DNA from 2 places in the Thermaerobacter composti genome. Region 1 is predicted to be linked to the other one. Evidence: riboswitches for the same ligand, from Rfam matches in the RefSeq annotation. Region 1 holds a riboswitch; the other holds the start of a gene.
What was found. Region 1 has a riboswitch for cobalamin ahead of Q5761_RS06695 (ABC transporter substrate-binding protein). Riboswitches for the same ligand answer to the same signal wherever they lie in the genome.
Positions count from the first base shown of each region.

Region 2: another riboswitch for cobalamin. It lies ahead of Q5761_RS10185 (ribonucleoside-diphosphate reductase subunit alpha); the one in region 1 lies ahead of Q5761_RS06695 (ABC transporter substrate-binding protein).

Region 1 covers NZ_CP132508.1:1,639,212-1,647,039, forward strand. Annotated here, with positions in the region: gene Q5761_RS06675 (MFS transporter) at 1-266, shown strand, start outside; gene Q5761_RS06680 (citrate synthase) at 459-1,583, shown strand; gene Q5761_RS06685 (ABC transporter ATP-binding protein) at 1,763-2,617, opposite strand; gene Q5761_RS06690 (FecCD family ABC transporter permease) at 2,746-3,981, opposite strand; gene Q5761_RS06695 (ABC transporter substrate-binding protein) at 4,098-5,171, opposite strand; cobalamin riboswitch at 5,410-5,558, opposite strand; gene Q5761_RS06700 (NADH:flavin oxidoreductase/NADH oxidase) at 5,804-6,847, opposite strand; gene Q5761_RS06705 (M24 family metallopeptidase) at 7,068-7,828, shown strand, end outside.
Region 2 covers NZ_CP132508.1:2,509,366-2,517,193, reverse strand. Annotated here, with positions in the region: gene Q5761_RS10200 (acetoacetate--CoA ligase) at 1-2,034, shown strand, start outside; gene Q5761_RS10195 (HAD family hydrolase) at 2,302-3,123, shown strand; gene Q5761_RS10190 (glycerophosphodiester phosphodiesterase) at 3,613-4,380, shown strand; cobalamin riboswitch at 4,750-4,885, shown strand; gene Q5761_RS10185 (ribonucleoside-diphosphate reductase subunit alpha) at 5,125-7,828, shown strand, end outside.

The sequences.
Region 1 (7,828 bases):
TGACGGGCAACCGGCTGGCGGAGCTGACGAGCCCGCTGCTCTTCGGGCCGGTGGCGGATTGGGTCGGCCTGGGTCCCGCGTTCCACGCCGCCGGGGTCCTGCTCCTGGCGGCCGCCCTCCTCTCCCTGCGCTGGCGCCACGGGCTGGACGACGCCGACCGGCTGGCCGGCGCGGCCTCTCCGTCCGGCGCCGACGAGGACCTCGCCGGCGGCGGCCCCCTGGAGGGCCGCGGGGCGCGACCGCCCGTCCACCGCGCGGGAGACTGAGGGGGCGGGCGGGAGACTAGGCAGGGGAGGACTGCCGCCCCGCAAAACCGAAATTGGCCCGACGGGGCCGGGCGGACGGGACCATCGTCACCGCCGCGTCCGCGGGACGGCGGGCGGACGGCCCGGTCCGGTGTCCCCACGCGGCGCCGCCGGAAACCGATGTCCGACTTCGCGGCAGGAAGGGGATGTGGCATGACCCAACCGAACCCCGCCGGCTTGGAAGACGTGGTGGCGGGCACGTCGGAGATCTGCTTCATCGACGGCAAGGAGGGCCGCCTCCTCTACCGCGGCTACGACGTCCGCGACCTGGCGGAGCACGCCACCTTCGAAGAGGTGGTGTACCTGCTGTGGCACGGCCGGCTGCCGAACCGGGCGGAGCTGGACGCCTTCGTCCAGCAGTTGCGCTCGCAGCAGGCGCTGCCCGGCCAGGTGCTGGAGCTGATCCGGCACATCCCGCCGGCCACCCACCCGATGGCGGCCCTGCGCACCGCGGTCTCGTTCCTCGGCACGCTGGATCCCGAGCAGGACGACCAGTCCCGCGAGGCCAACCTGCGCCGGGCGACGCGCCTGGTGGCCCAGTTCCCCACCCTGGTGGCCGCCATCGAGCGGGTGCGCCAGGGCAAGGAGCCGGTGGCACCCCGGCGCGACCTGTCCCTGGCGGCCAACTTCCTCTACATGTTGCGGGGGGAGGAACCCAGCCCGCTGCACGCGGAGGTCATGAACGTCGCCCTGGTGCTCCACGCCGACCACGAGCTCAACGCCTCGACCTTCGCGGCCCGGGTGGTGGCAGCCACCCTGTCCGACATGTACTCGGCCATCACCGCCGCCTTGGGCGCCCTCAAGGGTCCCCTCCACGGGGGAGCCAACGAGCAGGTCATGCGCACCCTGCTGGAGATCGGCTCGCCCGAGCGGGCCGAGGCGTGGGTGAAGCAGGCCCTGGCCCAGCGGCGCCGCATCATGGGCTTCGGGCACCGGGTCTACAAGACCGAGGACCCGCGGGCCACCATCCTGCGCCGGCTCTCGCGCAAGGTGGCGGAGGCGGCCGGGGAGCTGCGCTGGTTCGAGATCTCCCAGGCGGTGGAGCGGGCGGTGGCGGCGGAGAAGGGGCTCCATCCCAACGTGGACTTCTACAGCGCCTCCACCTACTACGTGATGGGGATCCCCTTCGAGCTGTACACGCCGATCTTCGCCGTCAGCCGGATCTCCGGGTGGACGGCCCACGTCCTCGAGCAGTACGCCAACAACCGGCTGATCCGACCGCGCGCCGAGTACACGGGCCCCACCCATCGGCCCTGGGTCCCGCTGGAACGGCGCTGAGCCGCGGGCCCGGGCGACCGGCCGCCCTCCCCGCGGGGCGCGCCTCCCCGCACCGCACGGGAGGCCGCGGGGGGCGGCAGGGCGGCGGATCGCGGCGGGGGACGATCCACTGCGGCGGATGCGGGCGGCCGCCAGGCCGCCCGCATCCGCCGCCGCGTTTCCCGCGGGCGCGTCGTCCCTCAGGCGCCGGCCGCCGCCGGTTCGTCCGCCCGCTCCGCAGGGGACGAGCCGGCTCCCGGCCCCGACGACCCGCCCGGGAGCAGCGCCACCTGGGGCACGCCGAGGCGCGGATGGGGCACCACCAGCACCGGGCAACCGTAGACCCGGCCGAGCACGTCGGGCCGCATCACCTGGGCCGGCGGCCCCGCCGCCACCACCCGGCCGGCCTCCATGAGTACCAGGCGCTGGCAGTAGAGGGCGGCCAGGTTGAGGTCGTGGAGGACGGCGACCAGCGTCAGGCCCAGGCGGCGGCGAAGGCCATCCAAGAGGTCCATGATCTCCACCTGGTGGCGCAGATCCAGGTGGTTGGTCGGCTCGTCCAGCAGCAGCACCGCCGGCTCCTGGGCCAGCGCGCGGGCCAGGAGCGCCTTCTGCCGCTGGCCGGCGCTCAGCACGTCCAGGGGCCGATGGGCCTGGTCGGCGAGTCCGACCCAGGCCAGCGCGCGGGCCACCGCCTCGCGGTCCCGGGGTCCCTCCCAGCCCCAGAGCCCCTCCAGGTGCGGCGTCCGCCCCAGCGCCACGTACTCCGCCACGGTGAGCCCGGACCCCGGCCCCGACTCCACGCCGGCCACGGCCAGCCGTCGCGCCCGGGCGGTCGGCCGCCACGCCGCCAGGTCCGTGCCCTCCAGGCGCACCCACCCCGCCTGGGGGCGGAGGTAGCCCGAGAGGGTGCGCAGCAGCGTGGTCTTGCCCGACCCGTTGGGGCCGGCCACCGCCAACCACTCCCCGGCACCGACCTCCAGGGTCACCCCGTCCAGCACCGGGGTCGCCGCGTAGCCGACGCGCACGCCCCGCACCTCCAGGGCGAATCCCATCCGCCCACCTCCCCACCCTCGGGGACCGTCGCCGGCACCGGCCCGCCGTCCCGGCCCGTCCGGCGGAGCGCAGGTCGCCGCGAGCCCCGCCCCGCGCCCCCTCACCGCGGCCCGGACGCGACCCTCCCTCATCCCAGTCCCACGTCCCGTCCCGCGGCATGGCGCCGCAGCAGCCAGAGGAACCAGGGCGCCCCGGCCAGGGCCGTCACGACGCCCACCGGCAGCTCGGCCGGCGCCAGGGCCAGCCGCGCCACGGTGTCGCACAGGATCATCACCGTCGCCCCGGCCAGGACGGCGCCGGGCAACAGCCGCCGGTGGTCGGCGCCCACCATCAGCCGCACCGCATGGGGGACGATCAGCCCCACGAAGCCGATGACGCCGCTGACGCTGACCGCCGTGGCGGCCAGCAGCGAACCGGCCACCAGCAGGCGCCGCTTCACCGCCTCCACGTCGACCCCCAGGTGGTGGGCGGGTTCCTCGCCGAGCCAGAGGGCGTTGAGCGCCCGCACCTGGCTGGCCAGGATCCCGAGGCCCAGCGCCGCCGCCACGGCCAGGGCCTCCACGTCCCGCCAGCCCGCGCCCGACAGGCTGCCCAGCAGCCAGAACACGATGGGTCGCAATCGCTCGCCGCTGAGGAAGACCAGCAAGGACACCAGCGCGCCCAGCAGCGACGCCACCGCCACCCCGGCCAGCAGCAGGGTGCCGACGGCCAGGCGGCCGCCGACCCGGGCCAGGCGGCTGACCGCCACCACCGCACCCAGGGCGCCGACGAAGGCGCCGGCGGGGACCAGCCCGAAGCCGATGATCCGCACCAGCGCGCCCGCCACGCCGCCGAGCCCTCCGGCCGCCGGCCCGGCCGCGCCGCCGGGCGGCCCCTCCGCCGCGCCCGCCGCGCCGGTGGACAGCCCGAGGAGCACCAGGTAGGCGAGGGCCGCGCCCAGCGCGCCGCCGCTGGAGACGCCCAGCACGTAGGGGTCCGCCATGGGATTGCGGAAGAGGGTTTGGAAGGCGCTGCCCGCGGCGGCCAGGGACGCCCCGACAAGGGCCGCCAGGAGCACCCGCGGCAGCCGGATGTCCACCAGGATCCGTGCCGCCGGGGCCACCTCCCCGCCCGCGTCCCCCGCGAGGGCGCGGGCCGCCGCGTCCAGCAGCACGCGCACCACCTCGGCCGGCGGCACCGCGACGGCCCCGAGCCCCGTCGCCAGCAGCAGCGAGACCACCAAGGCCAGGGCCAGGCCGGCGAAGACGCCGGCCCCCCGGCCGGGAGGGCGCCCCGCGCCCGGCAGGCGGGCCGGACCCGGCCCTCCCGGCCCTCGTCCAGGACCCGTCCCGTCGGCCTCGGCCCTCGCCCCGCCCTGCGGCATCGCCGATCGTGCGGCCCGGCCCAGGGGCCGCTGCCTTCTCCCCTGAAGCCGCATGCCCCCCGCCCCCACCGGACCCCACCGGCGCGGCCGGCACCCCCCTGGCGCGTCCTCGGCCGTCACTCGCCTCCCTGGAAGCGGTCGGGGTAGAACCAGCGAGCCAGCTGCTCCAGCCCCTCGACCAGGCGCGGCCCCGGCCGGCTGATCACCGCGTCGTCGATGGCGTACACGCGGCCCTGCTCGACCGCGGTGATGCCCTCCCACCCGCGGCGGCGCTTGGCCTTGAGCTCCTCGTAGGAGGTCTTGAGCGAGGCCGGCACCACGATGACCCGGGGGTCCTGCCGCACGACCTCCTCAAGGCTGATCTGGGGCCAGGGCTGACCGGTCCCCTTGGCGACGTTGATGCCGCCGGCGGCCACGATGACGTCGTGGATGAACCCGCCCGGCCCCACGGTCATCAGCGGGTCGTTCCAGACCTCGTAGAACACGCGCACCCGCTGGTCCTCCGGGATGTCCGCCACGCGCTGGCGCACCGCCTCGATGCGGGACCGCATGTCCTCCACCACCCGGCGCGCGCCCGCCTGGGCGTCCACCAGCTCGCCGATGCGCAGGATGCGGTCCAGCACGTCGTCCAGGGTGGCCGGCTGGATGACCACCACCGGGATGTCGAGCTCCTCCAGCTTCGCGACCTGCTCCTCGGTCCCGCCGATGGTCAGGGCCAGGTCCGGCTCCAGGGCCACGATCTGCTCGTAGTTGGTGTCCGTCAGGCCCCCGACCTTGGGCAGCTCCTGGACCTCCGCGGGGTAGTCGCTGAAGGAGTCGACCCCCACCACCCGGTCCCCGGCGCCGATGGCGAAGAGGATCTCGGTGTTGCTCGGCGCCAGCGAGACGATGCGCTCGGGCCGCCGCTCCAGGGTCACCTGCCGCCCGGCGTCGTCGGTGAGGGTGTAGGGGTAGCTCGTCCGCGGCGCCTGCTCCGTCGACGCCTGCCCCTCGCCGGCAGCGGCCGGGGACGAACCGGCCCCGGAGCCGCCGGCCCCTGCGCCGTCCGGCGTCGCCCCGCCGCCACCGCCGCAGGCGGTCACCAGCAGGGCGACCAGCAGGAGCAGCGCCACCAGGGCCCCACCGCGTCGCGGCCCGCCGCCTCGCCGCGTTCGTCCCGCCCAGAGCCCTCGTACGAACCGTGCCATCATCCGGTCCCTCTCCCCTCGTCCCCGTCTCCGTCGGCACCCGCCCGGGGCGCCGACCCGGCCGCACCCGGGTCGCCCGCGCCCCTCGGCGGCGGGCGGACGGATCCCTCCGCCAACGGCTCCCTGCTCAAACGAAAAGCCCCGGCCTTGGCGTCAGAGCAGGCCGGGGCGACGTCCCCGCACGTGGGCGCACCCGGTACGTACCTCCTTTCCGCCGAAGGCGTACGTACTCGGTCCAGGCAGGTCTCCTGGCTCCCGGATCACCGCCGGGCGCCCGGCCTTCCCGCAGCCCTGCCCGCTGGGGCAGCGGGCCGCAGTGGCGCACGAGGGGCGCCGGCTCCCCGGTCACAGTGGCGGGACCGCGCCGGATTCGCACCGGACTTCCCTATTCTCCCTCGCCCGCGGCCGCGTCGCGCCGCACCCTGGGCCGCCGCGGGACGGGGCACCTGGACCGCCACGGGATTCGGTTGTCCGCACCCATTCTACCCCATCGCGGGGGCACGAGGTAGCGGCCGGTCGCCGCGGATGGGCGGCGGTGACGCGCCCTTCCGGACGCGGGACGGGCGGGGGCCCACCCGCGCCCCGGCGTGGCCGCGGCCGCGGGCGCCCCCGGCTCGGCCCAACGCGGGCGTCGGCTACCGGCGCGCCCGCAGGTACTGGCGGGGCCAGGCGATCTCGGCCCCGAGCTCCCGCGCCGCCCGCAGCGGCCAGTAGGGCTCCCTCAGCAACTGGCGCGCCAGCAGGACGACGTCGGCCTGGCCCGAGCGGATCACGTGGTCCGCCTGGGCGGGCTCGGTGATCAGCCCGACGGCCCCGGTGGCGATGCCCACCCGGCGGCGCACCTCGGCCGCGAAGGCGGCCTGGTAGCCGGGCCCCTGGGGGATGGGTTCGGGAGGCGGCACCACCCCACCGGAGCTGCAGTCCACCAGGTCGACGCCCCGCTCCTTGAGGGCGGACGCAACGGCGACGGTGTCGTCCAGGGTGACGCCCCCGGGCGCCCAGTCCACGGCCGAGAGCCGCACCCAGAGGGGCCGGTCGGAGGGCCAGACCGCCCGCACCGCCTCGACCACCTCCAGCAGCAGGCGCATGCGGCCGCGGAGGTCGCCCCCGTACCCGTCGGTCCGCCGGTTGCTCAGCGGGGAGAGGAACTGGTTCAAGAGGTAGCCGTGGGCGGCGTGGATCTCGATGAGGTCGAACCCGGCCTGCAGCGCCCGGCGGGCGGCCGCCGCGAAGGCGTCGACGATGGCCGGGATCTCCTCGATCCCCAGGGCGCGCGGCACGGGCCAGTCCGGGGCGAAGGGGATCGCCGACGGCGCCACCGCCGGCTCCGGCCCCACCCCCTTGTTCGGGGACCACGCCTTGCGGCCGGCATGGGCGAGCTGGATGCCGACGGGCACCCCCTGGGCGTGGCAGAAGTCGACGATCCGCCGGAGGGGTTCGACGTGGTCGTCGCGGTAGAGGCCGAGATCGGCCTCGCTGATGCGCCCGCGGCCCTCGACGGCCGTGGCCTCGACCACGATCAGCCCGACGCCGCCGACCGCCCGGGTCCCGTAGTGCACGAAGTGCCAGTCGTTGGCCCGGGCGTCGGTGCCGGCGCTGTACTGGCACATCGGGGACATGACGATGCGGTTGCGCAGGGTCAGCCCGCGGAAGGTGATGGGATCGAACAAGCCCGCCATGGCTCCTCACCTCGACGGGGCCATTATCGGCCCGCCGCGGGTCGGCCTCAACCCCCGGCGTTCGGGGCGGCTCCACCGGGGCCCCGAGGCTGCGCGCCGGCGGCACCGGGGGCCGGCGGCCGCCGGCGGTGCGGCCGCCGTCACCGGCCCGGCGCGGTGGCCGGAAGGGGCCCGGGAGGGAATCCGCGGCCGACGGCCAAAGTAGGGGGACGGAAGCGAGGTGTCGCCGGTGTCGGACGAACCGGGAACCGCCCCGGAACCTCCCTCGGGCGACGCCGCCGGTCCGGCGCCCGCCGCCCCGGCGCCCTACCTGCCCCGCGGGGCCCGGGGCCCCGGGATCGACCGGCCGGTCCTGCCCGAGGCCACCTACCGACGGCGGCAGGACGCGCTGCGGGCCGCCGCCGCGGCCGCGGGCCTCGATGCGGTGCTGGCGGTGGGCCGTGCCTTCTACGAACGCGGCGGGGACGTGGCCTTCCTCTGCGGCCACCACGCCCCCGCCCCCACGGCGGCGGCGGTCCCGGGGTACGAGGGCTGGGGGCAGTCGCTCCTGCTGGTGCCGCGCCGCGGCCCGGTGGTCCTCATCGCCGACGCGGCCCGTCCCGAGACGGTGGTGGCAGACCGGGTCGATCTCACCCCCGCCCATCCCACGGCCCTCCGCACGTGGATCCAGCGCCTGGGGCTCACCGCAGGCCGCATCGGCGTCGCGGGGACGGACCTGTGGTCCTGGGCCGCCTTCCGGGCGGCCGCCCAGGCCCTGCCGGGCGTGGAGTGGGTCCCCGCCGACGCACTGGTTCGCCGGGCGCGCCGCGTCAAGGACCCGGAGGAACAGGAGCTGCTCGCCCGGGCCGCGGCGGTGGCCGATGTGGGGCTGGCCGCGGCCCTCGAGGTCCTGCGCCCCGGCCTCTCGGAGCAGCAGCTGGGCGCCGCGGGGACCGCGGCCGCGCTGGCCGCCGGCGCCGACTTCGTACGCTACTTCCGGGT
Region 2 (7,828 bases), 870 kb from region 1:
GCGCCCTACGAGAGGGTCCTGGCCAGCCGGCAGATGCCGGGGGCCCGGTGGTTCCCGGGCGCCCGCCTGAACTACGCGGAGCACGCCCTGCGGGCCGTGGCCGGCGGTGCGGCGGACGGCGGTGCGGATGCCGCCCGGTCCCCCGGCCCCACGGCGGGCGCAGCGGGCGGTCCGCGGGTCGATCCTGCCAGTCCGGCCGTGATCTTCCAGTCGGAGCTGCGGTCCCGCACGACCTTGTCCTGGTCCGACCTGGCGGCCCAGGTGGCGGCCGTGGCCGCCGGGCTACGGGCGCTGGGGGTCGGTCGCGGAGACCGGGTGGTGGCCTACGTCCCCAACATCCCCGAAGCCCTGGTGGCCTTCCTGGCCACGGCCAGCCTGGGCGCCATCTGGTCCAGCTGCTCCCCCGACTTCGGCGCGCCCAGCGTGGTCGACCGCTTCCGGCAGATCGAGCCCAGGGTCCTCTTCGCCGTCGACGGCTATCGCTACAACGGCCGCGACTACGATCGCCGGGCGGTGGTGGCGGAGCTCCAGCGGCAGCTTCCCACCCTGGAGGCCACCATCCTGATCCCCTACCTGGATCCCGACCGGACCGGGCGCGGCGGTGGCACCACCGTGGGCCGTACCGGCTCGGCGGTGCACGCTGCCCTGGCGGCCTCGGGGGGCAGCGGTGGGACGTCGGCAGAGGTTCGCGAGAGCGGCGGCACGGGTATGGGTGGGAACGACCGTGCCGCGGGCGGCGCCGGGATGGGTGGCGTCGCAGGGGCGGGGTTCTTCCCGGGACGAACCCTGCCCTGGTCGGACCTGCTGCGCCAGGGGGGGCCCCTCACCTTCGAGCAGGTGCCCTTCGACCACCCGCTGTGGGTCCTCTACAGCTCGGGCACCACGGGCCTTCCCAAGCCCATCGTCCAGGGGCACGGCGGCATCCTCCTCGAGCACCTCAAGATGCTGGCGCTCCACAGCGACCTCGGGCCGGGGGACCGGTTCTTCTGGTTCACCACCACGGGCTGGATGATGTGGAACTTCCTGATCAGCGGCCTGCTGGTGGGGGCGACGGTGCTGCTCTACGACGGGAGCCCCGGCTACCCCGACATGAACGCCCTCTGGCGGTTCGCCGAGGCGACGCAGATGACGCTGTTCGGCACCAGCGCCGCGTACATCACCAACTGCATGAAGGCCGGCATCGATCCGGGACGGCAGTGCGACCTGGATGCCCTGAAGAGCGTGGGGTCCACCGGCTCGCCCCTCTCGCCCGAGGGATTCCAGTGGCTCTATGACCACGTCAAGCGGGATCTGTGGGTGGCCTCGGTGAGCGGCGGCACAGACCTCTGCACGGCCTTTGTGGGCGGCTGCCCGCTGCTGCCGGTCCACGCGGGCGAGATCCAGTGCCGCTGCCTGGGGGCCGACGTACAGGCCTTCGACGAGGAGGGCCGGCCGGTGGTGGACCAGGTGGGCGAGCTGGTGATCACCCAGCCCATGCCGTCCATGCCGCTGTTCTTCTGGAACGATCCCGACGGCAAGCGGTATCGGGAGAGCTATTTCGCGATGTTCCCCGGCGTCTGGCGCCACGGCGACTGGATCAAGATCACGTCCCGGGGCAGCGTGGTGATCTACGGCCGGTCGGATTCCACCATCAACCGCCACGGCGTCCGCATGGGCACCAGCGAGATCTACCGGGTGGTGGAGGACATCCCCGAGGTGCTGGACAGTCTGGTGGTCGACCTCGAGCTGCCGGGCCGGGGGGCGTACATGCCGCTGTTCGTGGTGCTGCGGGAAGGGGTCGAACTCGACGACGAGCTGCGCGACCGCATCAAGCGGCGGATCCGGGAGAGCCTCTCGCCCCGCCACGTGCCCGACGACATCGTGGCGATCCCCGAGGTGCCGCGGACGCTGAACGGCAAGAAGCTCGAGGTGCCGATCAAGAAGATCCTCATGGGCGTACCGCGGGAGAAGGCGGTGAACCCGGATTCGATGAGCAATCCGGGGGCGCTGGGGTTCTTCGAGCAGTTCGCCCAGCAGCTGTCGGCGGCAAGCTGAAGGCGTCGTGACGAAGGCTGCCGGTGCCGGGGGCCCGTCGGCCGCCTGGTGCCGGCAGCTTTCGTTTTGTCGATAAGGAACGGTCGTCGCCGTGTTGCCGAAGTTTCCCCAAGCCTTGATGGGCCCTTAACGGCTGCGGCGGCCGGCCGCGGTAAGGTGGGGACGGGGAGCGGGCAGAGGAGGGTGGGACCACGACGGGGGCGCAGCCGAAGGAGGTGAACGCACCTGGCATCCCCAGTCCGAGCGGACCCCCGTGGGGCACGGCTGGTGATCTTCGATCTCGACGGCACCCTGTACGACGACTTGCTGTACTCTGTCGCGTATACGCGGGCGCTGGCGGCCCACCTGCCCGAGTCCCTTCGCGATGCCTTCCTGCGGGAGGCGTTCCCGTTCTCCGACGTGAACCGGCGCCTGCGCCTGGGAAGGATCTACGACCGGATCGAGGACGTCCTGCTCGGCCACCCGCGGCTGGAACCCGGCGTAGCGGTCGGTTGGGAGGGAACGTCGGCATCGCGGTGGCGGCGGGTCGCCGACGCCGGTGGCTATGTCGGGGCGCCGGGCCGATACCTGGCCCTCGGGGATGCGTGGATGTTGGCGACGGCCACGGCGCTGCGGTTTGGGCTGTGTCCCGACCGATGCCTCGAGGCGATGGCCGCGGTGCGCTCGTGGGTCGCGGTGCCGCCCCCCGAGTCCTACGGGGAGGAACCCTTCTTCAGCGCGACAGAGCCTCTCCGGGTGCTGGTGACCAATGCGACCGCGCGCCACGCCGAAACGATCCTGGGCGCCATCGGCCTCGAAGGAGCCTTCAGCCACCGCGTCACCGAGGCCGGCAAGCCCCAAGGATGGCGACGCATCATCCCATGGCTGGAGCAGGCCACCGGCGTTCCGCGCGACGCGATGCTGGTGGTGGGTGACAACTTGCTCAACGATGTCCTGCCCGTCCGTGAGCTGGGGGTCCAGGCCGTGCTGCTGGACCGGTACGGCCTCTACCCGCGGTACCCCGCCCGGGACTGGGCGGTCATCCGGTCCCTCGAGCCCCTGTTCACGGCCCTCGCGCCGAAGGCGGGCCGGCGCCTCGTACCCTCTTGAGGACCGGATCGGCCAGGCGAACCGGGAGGCGGCCCTGCCCGCCGAACCGCGCTCGTGCCCTCTTTTAAGGCCCATGCGCGAGGGCTTCCCGGCTGGCACGGCGGCCGCTACACTGTCTGGCGAGAGAGCGGACGCGGGCCGCGTGTCCGCAGCAGGGGGCGGCGTTAGGGGTCCGATGGACGCGACGACGTCGGGCGGGTCCGGTCACGCGGTGGGAGCGACCGCGGATGGTCGGGCCATGGGCCAGCGGTGCCGACGACGCCGGCAACGGTGCCAACGAGGCCTGCGGTGGGGCCGCGGGCCTTTGGTGTCGACGTGCCGAGGGGCGGGCCTGGCGCCCTGGGTGCTGACGCTGGCGATGCGCCAGGGAGCGGCGGAATACCATGACCCAGGCGTTGTGCGGCGTCTGGGGAAGGGGCAGTCCATCGCACGGGCCGGCGGGATGGCGCCGGCCCGCGGAGTTTGCCGCGGAGGTTGGTCCAGGTTCCCATGGATCGCGGTCTACCGTCCTTGGCGTGGGCCCTCGAGCGGCAGCGGCCGCTGACCTGTGCCCATCGCGGCGGCCGCGCGCGGGCCCCGGAGAACACCCTGTCCGCCTTCCGGGAGGCGGTGGCGGCCGGGGTCGACATGGTGGAGCTCGACGTGCAGCTGACGGCCGACGGCGAGGTGGTGGTCTTCCACGACGCCGACCTGCGCCGGACCACCAACGGCAAGGGGAGGGTGGCCGAGGCCCGGTGGGACGAGGTGCGCCAGCTGGACGCCGGTGCCTGGTTCGGCGGCCGGTTCCGCGGGGAGCGCGTCCCCACCCTGGCGGAGGTGCTCCACTGGGCCCGGGGGCGGGTGTACCTGCAGATCGAGCTCAAGCCGTACGGCCGCGACGCCGCCGCCCTCTGCGAGCGGGTGGTCGAGCTGGTGCGGCAGCGGGACATGCACGACCAGGTGATGCTGCTGTCCTTCGACCACTACGTGCTGCGGTGGTGCAAGGAGGTGGCCCCCGACATCATGACGGGCGCCATCTGCCAGGCCCGGCTGATCGACCCGGTCGCGGTGGCGCGGTCGGCCGGTGCGGACGTCTTCTGCGTGGATGCCGAGCACCTGGCGCCGGAGGAGGTCTACCTGCTCCACCGGGCGCAGATCGCGGTCCACAGCTTCGGCGAGAGCCGCGCGGTTCTGCGGGAGCTGGCGGGCTGGGGGGTGGACATCCTCCAATCCGACGACCCGCAGGCCCTTGGGGAGTTCGCCATGGCGCGCCGCTAGGCGCCGGGGTCGTCCGGGTGAGCTTGTCCGTCTCCCGGCCCGCCCTGTGCCGGCCGCCGGTCGTAGCTGCCGATGGCGGCCGCCCTTCGGGTTTGGCCAATGAACACAACATGTTGTAGGATTGCGTCGAACAAAATTCCATATCTGGCATGTGGCTGCGGTCCGCGCTGCGCCCCCGAGGGCGCAGGACCCAGCCACGGCGCGGTGCCTGTCCGACAGGGCAGGGCGCGGCCACCGGAGCGCATCGCCCCCGACGGGGGATCGCGCTCCCGATGAGCGGATCCTGGCGGGGACCGTCCTCCCAGGCGGTCCGCGAGGGCGACCGCGGCGGCGGGGCCATGGTCCGGCCGCGGCGCCGGTGGCCCGCTGGGGGAAGACCGGTGAGAGTCCGGCGCTGTCCCGCAACGGTGACCGGCGCGCCGGAACCGGTGCACGGGATCGATGCCCGGTGTGCGAGGCCATCGACCCGCGCCCGGGGACGGCGGCGCCGGAAGCCCGAGTACCCACACCGCGCCTCCGTTCCGCCCCCGCGGAGGGGTGAGGGCGGGCCGAGCGCGGGCATTCCCTTGCCATGCAACCCGGCCCCCCGTGGGCCGGGTTTCGTTTCCCTCCCGCCAGCCGACGGCATCCACGCCGGTCTCCATCGCCTGGCGGGGCGGGCCGGGGGCGCCCGCCGGCTCCTCCCCTCCTCCGTGCCGCGCCGATGGCGCTGGGGCGGAACCGCCAGGGGAGGGGAGGAAGCCCATGGACGACGTCCTCCGCCGGCTGACCGCCGGCCTGCCCGATGCGGCCCGCCTCGAGCAGATCCTGCGCCGCGACCTGAAGTGGGTGGCAGCCGGCTCTCCTGGGGCCGGGATCCTCGCCGCGTCCCCAGCCGCCTCGGTCGGCCCCCTCGCCGGCGGTTTGGCATCGCCCGGCGTCGTCGCCGCGCCCGCCGGAACCGCTACCGCGCCCGTCGGAACGGCTACCGAACCCGCCGGGACCGCCACCGAACTGGAGGAGCTCCTGGTCCAGGCCGCCACCCAGCACCTGCACCGGGAGCCGCGGATGGAACGGGTGGCGGTGCGGGCGCGGCTGCGCCAGCTCTACCGGTTCGTCCTGGGGGAACCGGACCCGTCCCCGGCGGCCTACCGGGCCGCCTTCCCGGCCTACATCCGCAAGGGCGTGGCCTGCGGTGCCCTGGACCAGCGGCTGCTGGCCTTCGACCTCGACGCGCTGGCGGCCGCCCTGGACCCGGAGCGGGACGAGACCTTGCCCTTCATCGGCCTCGTCACCCTGATGGACCGGTACCTGGTGCGGGAGCCGGAGAGCCGCCGGTGGCTGGAGACGCCCCAGTTCCTCTTCATGCGGGTGGCCATGGGGCTGGCCCTGGCGGAGGAACCCGGCCAGCGGGAGGCCTGGGCCCGCCGGTTCTACCACGCCATGTCGGCCTTCCGCTATCTGCCCAGCACGCCGACCCTGTTCAACGCCGGCACGCCCCACCACCAGCTCTCGTCCTGCTACCTGGCCGACGTCCACGACTCCATGGAGCACATCCTGGAGGCGGCCAGTGACTTCGGCCGGCTGGCCAAGTACGCCGGCGGCATCGGGGCCTCGGTGACGCGGCTGCGGGCGGCGGGATCGCCGGTGCGGGGGATCAACGGCGAGTCGTCGGGCGTCATCCCGTTCATCCACTTCTACGACGCCCTGATCAAGGCGGTGAACCAGGGCGGCCGCCGGCGGGGGACGCTGGCGGTGTACCTCGAGCCCTGGCACCTGGAGATCGAGGCTTTCCTCGACCTCAAGCGCAACAGCGGCGACCCGTACCTGCGGGCGCACAGCGTCAACACCGCCCTCTGGATCCCCGACGAGTTCCTGCGCCGCGTGGAGACCGGGGAGCCGTGGTACCTGTTCGACCCGGCCTACGTGCCGGAGCTGCCCGAGAAGGTGGGGCAAGCCTTCGCCGCGGCCTACGCCGAGCGCATCCGCCAGGCCGAGGCCGGGGCGCTGCCCGGCCGGGCGTGGAAGCGGCTGGACGCGCGCCAGCTCTTCCGGGAGATCCTGGCCACCCTGCAGGAGACCAGCCACCCCTGGCTGGTGTTCAAGGACGCCGGCAACCTGCGCTCGCTGCTGCCGGGGGTGATCCACTCCAGCAACCTCTGCACCGAGGTCTTCCTCCCCACCACCGCCGACGAGGTGGCGGTGTGCAACCTGGCCAGCGTCAACCTGGCCCGCCACCTGGGGCCGCAGGGCATCGACTGGGACGCCCTGGCCGAGACGGTGGCGGTGGCCATGCGGGGGCTGGACAACGTCATCGACCTCAACCTCTATCCGATCGAGAAGGCGCGCCGCTCCAACCTGCGCCAACGGCCGGTGGGGCTGGGGGTGATGGGCTTCGCCGAGGCGGTCAACCGCCTGGGCTGGGGCTACGCCGACCCCCAGGCGGCCGAGCTGGCCGACCGGGTGCTGGAGTTCATCAGCTACCACGCCATCCTGGCCTCGTGCCGCCTGGCGGAAGAACGCAGCCCCTTCCCCGCCTTCACCGAGAGCGGCTGGGCCCGCGGCCGGGTGCCCCTGGACACCCTGGCGGACCTCGAGGCCGAGCGCGGACAGCCCGTGGCGGTCGACCGCACGGCCCGCCTGGACTGGGATGCGGTCCGGGACCGGGTGCGCCGGGGCATGCGCAACGGCACGGTGCTGGCCGTCGCCCCGACCGCCACCATCAGCCTGATCGCCGGGACCACGCCGAGCCTGGATCCGCCCTACGCCAACGTCTTCTCCCGGCAGACCCTCTCGGGCAAGTTCCTCGAGATCAACCGCGTCCTGGTGGAGGAGCTGGAGCGGCGGGGCCTCTGGGAGGCCGCCCGCGACCGCATCGTGGAGGAACGCGGCGACCTCCAGCCCATCGCCGAGATCCCCGCCGATGTGCGCCGCCGCTACCCCACCGCGTACCAGGTGCCGCCCGAGGTTTACCTGGAGGTGGCGGCCCGCGCCCAGAAGTGGGTCGACATGGGCATCAGCCGCAACCTGTTCCTGGCCGACCGGGACCTGGGGGCCATGGAGCGGGTGTATCTCGAAGCTTGGCGGCGGGGGCTGAAGTCCACCTACTACCTCTTCATGGCGCCGCGGATGTACGCGGAGCCCTCGACGGTGCGGGTGAACAAGGCGCGCCGCAAGCTGCGCTGGAACCTGGACGAACCGGCCGGAGCGGGGGCCAGCCCGGGTGGCGTGCACGCCAGCGTGAGCGTGACCGGAGCCGGGACCCACCCGGGCGCGGTGGAGACCAGCCCGGCCCGACCCGGATCCCACCCGGGCGGCGGGGAGGCACGCCCGGGCGGGTCCGAAGCCGGCCCGGCTGGCGCCGCGGCAGCCACCGGCGTCCCAGCGCCGGTCGCCGTGGATGCGCCGGCTGCCGAGCGTGAGGGGGTAGGGGATCCCCCGGACCTCGACGGACGCCCCGACGGGCGCC